Regions from separate parts of the Robertmurraya sp. FSL R5-0851 genome, predicted to be linked through region 1. Evidence: riboswitches for the same ligand, from Rfam matches in the RefSeq annotation. Region 1 holds a riboswitch; the other holds the start of a gene.
What was found. A riboswitch is a leader RNA that binds a small molecule or an ion and turns the genes downstream of it on or off. The one in region 1 is predicted to bind cyclic di-GMP.
Positions count from the first base shown of each region.

Region 2: it holds a riboswitch for cyclic di-GMP, as region 1 does, so the genes downstream of both, sinI (DNA-binding anti-repressor SinI) here and MKX65_RS24425 (hypothetical protein) in region 1, are expected to answer to the same signal.

Region 1 is NZ_JBBOOE010000002.1:44,898-49,330, reverse strand. Features, by position in the region: gene MKX65_RS24450 (hypothetical protein) at 1-229, opposite strand, end outside; gene MKX65_RS24445 (hypothetical protein) at 322-720, opposite strand; gene MKX65_RS24440 (hypothetical protein) at 737-958, opposite strand; gene MKX65_RS24435 (hypothetical protein) at 976-1,413, opposite strand; gene MKX65_RS24430 (hypothetical protein) at 1,410-1,943, opposite strand; gene MKX65_RS24425 (hypothetical protein) at 2,317-2,637, opposite strand; cyclic di-GMP riboswitch class II at 2,860-2,942, opposite strand; gene MKX65_RS24420 (CARDB domain-containing protein) at 3,342-4,433, opposite strand, start outside.
Region 2 is NZ_JBBOOE010000001.1:723,298-727,730, forward strand. Features, by position in the region: gene MKX65_RS03820 (PfkB family carbohydrate kinase) at 1-842, shown strand, start outside; gene MKX65_RS03825 (pseudouridine-5'-phosphate glycosidase) at 856-1,770, shown strand; cyclic di-GMP riboswitch class I at 2,546-2,639, shown strand; gene sinI (DNA-binding anti-repressor SinI) at 2,672-2,806, shown strand; gene MKX65_RS03835 (IS4 family transposase) at 3,121-4,236, shown strand.

The DNA of each region.
Region 1 (4,433 bases):
ATACCTTTTTGGCAATGAATCGACCGACTAACCCATGTTTCGTAAATTCATGACGCTTCACTTCTGACGATTTCAATTGTTCTCGTATGGAAGATGAAAGCTTTTTTAGTTTTCCTTCTGATTGTTTCAGTTCTGGGTAATACCCATCCTCGATGAATGTCTCCATGAGAGAAGCTGCAATAGAAGGTTTATTCGCCTTTTGTCCTTTTTTCTTAACCATCTTTATCACCTCATAGACCCCCTATCTAGCATGGCGGGAGTCTTATTGTAAGAGCCCCACTAGAAAGGGAGTTTACTTATGAAGTAAGTAAAATGTTTATATTATGCCACTTGATAAATCTCCATCGGATCAAAGATAGACCAAAGAGCAAAATCCTGTTCAACTTGTTTTCTATTCGGTGAATAGATATAAACAGATTCCAGGGAAAATACTTCAAAGTCTATTTTAAAAACTTCCAAAGGGGACCATTTTTGCTCTTTATCAGCTGCCTCAATGTTTTTCAAAGAAGTAGAAATTCGTTCTTCTACTTCTTTGTCGATACAATCAATGACTTTTCCATACTCAGCTTTAAGATAAAATTCATTCATTTCACCTTTTAATAAAATGCTGCTACAATCACGATGTTGATAAAGAAAGTCAATGATACAATCCTCTCCAATAAAACAATCAGAAATTGTTGATGGGTTCATTAATGTTGCTTTAAACATTATTTTTTTCATCTGAATTCCTCCTAAATTATGCTGCTGTCACAACATCTAAGATTATTAATTCACCTGACTTCACGCCCACTTGTAACATGAGTGCATTGCCAGCTACCTTCCCAACTTCTAATAGATATAAATAGCCATGCTCAGGAGAGAAAGATTGATATTCTCCTTCTTGCTTTAGCAATCGAAGCACTCGGCCTTTGTTACAATTAAAATAATCTAGAAATCGATTTTTTTTAGACTCTGCCATGTGTAATCACCTTAACCTTATATTTGATTTTGAACTGAAGAGAGCGAATCAATAAGAGAAGCAACATGAGTAGTTCGGATACCACGTAAATCACTACCATGTTGAGCTTTTAAAATTTGTCGTGCATGAGTAGCATCTACTGCAGAAATAATTTCTTCGTTACGAATCCATTCTTCATGCTTGCGAACCAAATACGACATTTTAAAAGCAGTTCGATTCCGTCTCTCTCCTCTGTACACTTCCTGACTAGGTAAAACTGCTGTCACCTTATCCAACTTAAGGAATAAGGGTGGGTTGTTTTCACCTTGATCGATGTTGAAAAACGCATGATCATTTAACATAAGGTGATAAACATGAATGTCCCCTTCAGCAATAACCTCTCCATTTCGATAAATGCGGTTTTCAGTAACTACAAATTGTGTCTCAATCCCCGTATAAAACTCGATCATCATCATGCAATTTCCTCCTGTAAACACGAAAAAAGATCGAAACCTTCGCTTGGAACTAAGTCCTCTCGAAGAATATCAATCTCATTTAATGAATCCGCCAATTTTAAGTTTTTGTTTTTTCTACTATGAAGTTTAAGAGTTAAAGAGTTGTTAGATACAACAGCACTTATCCCTTTCTTCATATAAAGTCCTCTAGGGTCAATCATTTGATATGACGGCCTTTTCCTTAATTCCTTGAACCAATCAACATCCTTCATAGATGGGTACTCCAGAATACATTCCACACAAGTTACAAGCGGTTCAAGACAACCAATGGTTAGATCAAAAAGGTAAAGTCCACCATGTAACTCTCCATCAAAACTTACTCGATACGCCTTCATTGTGGTTCGTGGTTGGTTTTCAAAAGGTTCAATTCGAAACTTTGCTCCATCCATGGACCATTCAAAGCCTTTCTTTACCGTTTTAAAATAGATCCCTTTTAGTCTCTTTTCTAAATCAACAGGCTCGATAGGAGCAAAACAAGTAATTTTAAACATGTTCATCATCTCCTAACTGCCTCTTAATACAATCCTTAGAAAAAAAGACTCTCCCACTCTTCTTGTAGAAACCCTCTTCACAAGAATTTTTGCAACTAGATACATAGCCCATAAATCAACGCCCCTTCTTAATGTTTTAAGATAGTTTTTTTAACTTCCCTCTCCATTTAAAACCACGCAAAAAAGCGCCCTTTAAGAATGGACTTTTAATAAACACTACTAATGTTAATAGTGTTTGAGTCTCATCCCTAAAGGACGCTTGTAGTTTAAAATAGAATGCCCGCTAACCAAATGATCGGTTGCCAAAAAATAAAAAAATTAGAAAAAAACTATAATCAAATTTTATCATTTTTTGGTACCTGGATTCAAGACATTATAGTAAATTTGCTACAGTTTCAATAAATTCTGGGTTTACTTCCACTTTAGCTAGATTAGATAATTGTAAAGCTTGTTCTTCTGAAATGTATACTTTGTTTTCACTTTCTTCAAAAGATAACTTCTCTTTTTTAATTTGACTTAAAGGAATTTCTCTAAGAGAAGAAGCAATTATTTCAGGTGTTACATTAGAGATCCCGTTATTGCACGAATGAATCTCTTTTGTTACGTAGATTAGTTCTGTTACTGATTCGTGTTCTCCTTCAAATACCACTCTTTTAATATAATAAAGTACATTTATAATTGATTCATTTGTCATGAGATATCATCCTTTTATTCGTGTGTTAACTATAGTGTACATAATTAGAAAATTGATTATTGTAGATTTTCACAATATATTAGGGTACAAATTTAAAAAAGTATAGAATATTATCTAATCAAGTTAAGGTTACTGCCTTATTCATACAGTAACTTGTAAATTGAAAGTTTGTAATTTCTAAATTCCCTAAGTTTTTCATTATTCATTCTCCTCTTAATTCATACTAAGAGGGTCGGTTACACTAGTTGCTCCACATAATCCAAGTGTCCAAATAAAGATTATATTTCTCAGCTTCCCCAATTCATTGGTTTAGTATCTGATTCAATGTTTACATTATTAATTATCACTTTGTGTAATTCAGAATTTCATTATTCCTTACCTATAATATACCAAATACACCAAAAATGGTATATTTTTAATTCAATTTACCCATGTTTGTATATATCTATATAAATATAAATACCAATTTATATTTTTATCCTTTATCAGACTAAAATGATTATAATACAGAATTTTGATAGTGGAAATATTTTTGGATGGGTAATGTGGAGGAAATTGTTACCAATAAGGAATCATTAAGTGGTTATCTATCAATTATCCAATATGTATATTAATCTATTCTTAAATTTATAAGGTACACTATTATTTTATCATGAAATGTTTAAGAAATATAAAAAAAGCAGATGTATACATCTGCTCCAATCTTAAAATCTTCTGTGTATCCTGAACGTTTTAAAGGAATCTGAAATTATCTCAATGTATACTGTTGTTTTTTTTACAACTCCATTTGAGTATTGAACTTCAAATTCAAAAGCTGCAGGTCCAACCTTTAAGTTCTTGGGATATTCGAGGAAAGTTACATCATACAATTCCCCTTTATAGAGAATATTTGTTTGATAGTTTAATGGCACGGAAGTATTAACAAGTGATTGGTCTGCTCGACTCGCTTTGAGTGTTGCTTTCACGTAGTTTGTCGGATATGGCGAGGTTTCTGCATCCAGCAAGAACTTTTCCCCACTATAAAACTGGTTAGGTTGATTTCCCTCTTTTAAGTGCTGCTGTTTCCAAAGTTCCGTATGGTTAACGTATCCATTAATAATTAAAGGTTTAGAATAGAACCATGTAGAGGTTCCAATTTCATCGTAACCATCATTGACTGTTGTTCGTATATCGTATCTTCCAACCTCTGTGACAAATGAATAACATTGCTCGACTCCACTTGCAACATTTGTTCTTGAAAGAACTGTGGATTCTGTTCCATTATCCTTTTTAATAAAGATCTTCACCGTTAATGGGTTGTTATCTTCATCTTGTGGTCTAGAACAGACTTGTACGGTATCGCCTTCATATACATCAGTTGGAGTATAAGTGAGATCAACGGTTGGCAACGTATTAACTAGAATAGTTCCCTGTTTAGTATTATCAGCATCCGTTTCATTGGTTTCAGCAATCACATTATTGTCATCCACCTTAAACATAAAAGTTCGATTGCCAGATGTCTCAGCTGTAAAGGTATAGGTTAAGGTCTGGTCGCTACCAGAATTATGCGACGGTATATCTAGTTGTGTTTTACGATTTCCTTGTTCATAGAAACCAACTTTATAAGCTCCTACATTTAATTCACCGTTATTGCCTGCTACCATAGAGGCTTTATATTGTCTTCCCTTTACTAAGTGTGTTACTGGAGAATTATTCGTGTCTGTTATTGTTATGGTTTTTGCTGTAAGGTTTGTTGAATAAACTGTTCCCTCGTACTCAACCTCTACATCCCATTGGTCGGAAGTGTAGTACTCATC
Region 2 (4,433 bases), on a different contig from region 1:
CTAGTACTAGTAATTCTTGTGGCGGGGTGGCAAGGAACATTGCTGAAAACTTGGGAAGACTAGGATTCGATGTTTCTCTTATGACCGTTGTAGGCGACGATCATGAAGGCAAATGGCTACTGGACTACACCAGGTCTTACGTAGATATAGAGCCTTCAAAAATTCTTCCTAATGAAGCAACGGGGACGTATACGGCTGTTTTGGATGTAGATGGCGAAATGGCGGTTGCTTTAGCAGATATGAGCATATATGATTCTGTCGATCTAGATTTTGTTGAAAAGCGCTGGGGCTTTCTTGCATCAACAGAGCTTGTCATGATTGATACAAACTTCCCTTCTGACGTACTTGCTAAAGTGATTGATCGCTGTAGGGAAGAAGCGATTCCACTTGTCATTACCCCAGTTTCAGCTCCAAAAATTAAAAAGCTGCCACAAAATCTTGATGGCGTGGCTTGGCTGATCGCGAATAAGGATGAAGCTGAGGCTTTATCAGGGAAACCAATCAAAGACGAAGGTGACTTTTTTAAAGCGGCAGAAGTGATTATGAAAAAGGGCGTTGAACGAGTGGTTATTTCACGCGGGGATAAAGGACTTATTTACTTTACAAAAGCGAATGAAGCGGGTGTCTTGTTGCCGCCAAAGGTTGATGTGGTTGATGTAACGGGGGCTGGAGATGCATTGGTTGCAGGAATCGTCTATGCCTATTTACGTGACTTAAAAACCGAAGATGCGTGCAAAATTGGAATGGCTTGTTCCATGCTAACATTAGCAACGGAAGAAACGGTGAACCCGTCATTGAATCATCAGCAGCTACAAGAAGCTTTTCAACATAATTTTCACTAAGGAGCAATCAAACATGGAAAAATACTTAGAATACTCACAAGAAGTGTTAGAAGCGAAAAAAAATAATGTACCAGTCGTGGCATTAGAATCAACGATCATTTCTCACGGAATGCCGTACCCACAAAATGTACAAACGGCAAAGGAAGTAGAAGACATTATTCGTAAAAATGGTGCCGTACCAGCAACGATAGCTATTTTAGACGGAAAAATAAAAATCGGTTTATCAGACGAAGAGTTAGAACTGCTTGCTACTCGAAATGATATTGAAAAGGCGAGCCGTAGAGATTTACCATACCTAGTGGCGACAAAGAAAAATGGAGCTACAACGGTAGCGGCCACGATGATCTGTGCAGAACTTGCTGGGATCGAAGTATTTGTAACCGGTGGAATTGGTGGAGTTCACCGTGAAGCTGAAGTAACAATGGATGTGTCAGCTGATCTTCAAGAGCTTGCTCAAACCAATGTGGCTGTTGTGTGTGCAGGAGCAAAATCGATTCTTGATATTGGTTTAACACTTGAATACTTAGAAACGCATGGGGTGCCCGTCGTTGGATTTGGTACAGAAGTTCTTCCGTCTTTTTATACAAGAACAAGTCCTTTCCAAGTGAACGTTCAAGTGGAAGATGAAAAAGAAGCAGCAAGCATGATTCATACAAAGTGGGAGCTAGGATTGAAGGGTGGAGTGGTTATTGCGAACCCAATCCCAGAAACAGATGCTCTTGAAGAGGAATTTATCAACGGTGTAATTGAATCGGCATTAAAAGAAGCAAAGGAAAATGAGATTGCAGGTAAAAATGTTACTCCATTCCTTTTAGCAAAGGTGAAAGAACTTACAGAAGGAAGAAGCTTGGAAGCTAATATAGCATTGGTGAAAAATAATGCTGATGTTGGATCAAAAATAGCTGTTCAACTTAACACTTTATCTTAAAAATTATCATGAAGGAGTCAGTCTAATAAGGACTGATTCCTTTTTTTATGCATAAAAATAGAAATAGTTTTACAATAGGTCGATCTGTACATTGTTACGAACGAGTTGTTCTTAAAAAAAATTGTAAAAGTAAGATATAAGGAGAATGGAGATGAAAATGAAAGAAAATCGTTCATTATAACGAAAAAATGGTCACTTTAGGGTGTTTAGTTTTAACTGTACTTGCGTCTAAAATAAAAGTAAGTAATTCTTTATATAGAACAAAAAATAACAGAATAACAAACGAAAACTATTAGAATAGTAGGTGGCAGGAATGTACCGGAAAAACTGTGACAAATGCTATCGCCCTTCTTACAGCAGTTCGGAAGCAGGGGAGTGGATCTGTCCTATATGTGGTCATAACCTAACAAAGTTACCATTTTTTGACGCAATTACACTTGAAAGGGTACATGTAAATATCATACCAATCCAAAGAAAATTGAAAGCCTATGAGAAACAAAAACTAGGAATAAAGACTTAATTAACAAAAGTCAGAAAATTTTAAAAATGATTTCGACAGTGGGCGACAGGAAGACTTATGATTTTTGTGCAAATTTTTATAAATGTAAAAAAATGTATGTACCCTTTGGTGTTCAATTGTTCTTTATGGAGGTCTTTGTCGAATACTGTTGCTAAAAAGTTGGGATAGTTTTTAAGTGTATGACAAATTTTTACACAATTTACTAAAATCGAGTAGTAAAATGATTGATAAGTGAATCACATTAGGAGAATAAAACGCAGAAAAAGGCAAACCTTCTGAAAAGGGGGGACGCAAAGTCGCAGGTCTAAGGTAGTTGGAAGTTTTTTGCTAAGACGGCTGGACTGCCTGGAATACGATTGTATTTTAGGGGGAGATTGAGGAATGTTGGAAACGAGTGAAGTGACATTAGAAGAGCTAGACTATGAGTGGATGATGTTAATCATTGAAGCAAAAAAGTTGGGCCTGGAGAAAGAAGAGATTAGAAGATTTTTAGATGAGACTGAAATCAAAAGATAAAAAGAAACTCAGTGTTGTTTCATACATATAATGAAAGTATTTCTGTTAAGGATGGACCGGATAGGAATGCTTTTTGTTTTGTAATAGGCAGTTTTCATAAAGATTGTTGTTAAAATCTAAAAGCCGATTTTAACGTGGAAATAGCTATTTTTATTAAAATTATGCTACAAAGTCACTAGTGTTGCACTAATTAAATTTCAATATTAAAAATACCCATAATCTTCACTATTTTCGTTTTGTGCAAAGAAAAAGTCCTTTATAATGGAAAAGTCAGGTGGTAACCCGTCCAAATCCACTAATAAAGGACATCTCACATGGACAAGATTACACGAAAAAATTCATTTGGACAATGGTTTTCACCAATTAATTCTCATTTATTTGAGGAGCAAGTGAAAACATTGAAATTAGATTTCTATACGAAAAAATTAACGACTGAATCGTTCCTAAAATTATTCCTGTTTGCACAATTACAGGAAGTTGAGAGTCTTCATGCACTAAGTGATAGTCTTTTCAATGACCAACTTCAAAAGGAGATCAACCTTGATTCTATTAGTATTTCTCAGTTATCACGTCGATTAAATGGGTTGAATCCTGACCTTTTCCAAAGGCTATTTCTCGATTTAGTATCACAAATTCATGCTAAAACACACTATACAAAACTGGTCATGCCGTTAAAAATCATCGATTCAAGCACATTGCCACTGAATTTGACCAATCATCGTTGGGCTAAATTCCGCAAAACAAAGGCCGGTGTGAAACTGCATCTACGCCTTGTGTTTATGGAAAAAGGGATTTCCTATCCTGAAAAAGCGATCATGACAACGGCAAAGGAACATGATCGCAATCAGCTTGAAATCATGGTGGATGACAAAGAATGCATGTATGTGTTTGACCGTGGATACTTAGACTACGAACGCTTTGATCGAATGACCGATGATGGTTTCTTTTTCCTCACCAGATTGCGAAAAAATGCCGTCATCAGGGAAGTTTGTGATTTTAAACTCCCAGAAGGAACGACTGTTTTGTCGGATCAAATGGTGATCATTGGTACGATTCAAAATCGAGCTGAAAACTACTTTCGCCTTTTAAAAGTCATGGATTCAAAAGGGAACCTACTTCACTTAATCACGAATCGCTTTGATTTGAGTGCCGAAGAAATTTCTGAAATGTATAAATCTCGTTGGGCGATTGAGTTATTTTTTAAATGGATTAAGCAACATCTCAACATAAAGAAATTCTACGGACAAAGTGACTGGGCCATTCAGAATCAAGTTTTTATTGCGCTGATTGTATTTTGCTTACATGTTCTAGCACAAATTGAAACAAAAAGTAAGCGAAAAACCTTACAAATAAGCCGTTATTTAAGGGCAGCCTTATGGAAACCAGCACACATCTGGCTTCGAAAAATTGAAGGCAAAGCTATCCCTTAATAAACTAATTGTCGTTGTCACACAGGTCTAATTGTAAATAAATTTCCAAATGGATGGAGCCACCTTTAATTAGGGATTTACCTTTTTGGCTCCAAACCGGAAGAACAATTAAACTGAAAATTAAGACACTATTTATGCAACGCTAGTGCTACAAAGTATAAAAAAAGAGCCAAAAAAAGACAAAATCACCTGGATTT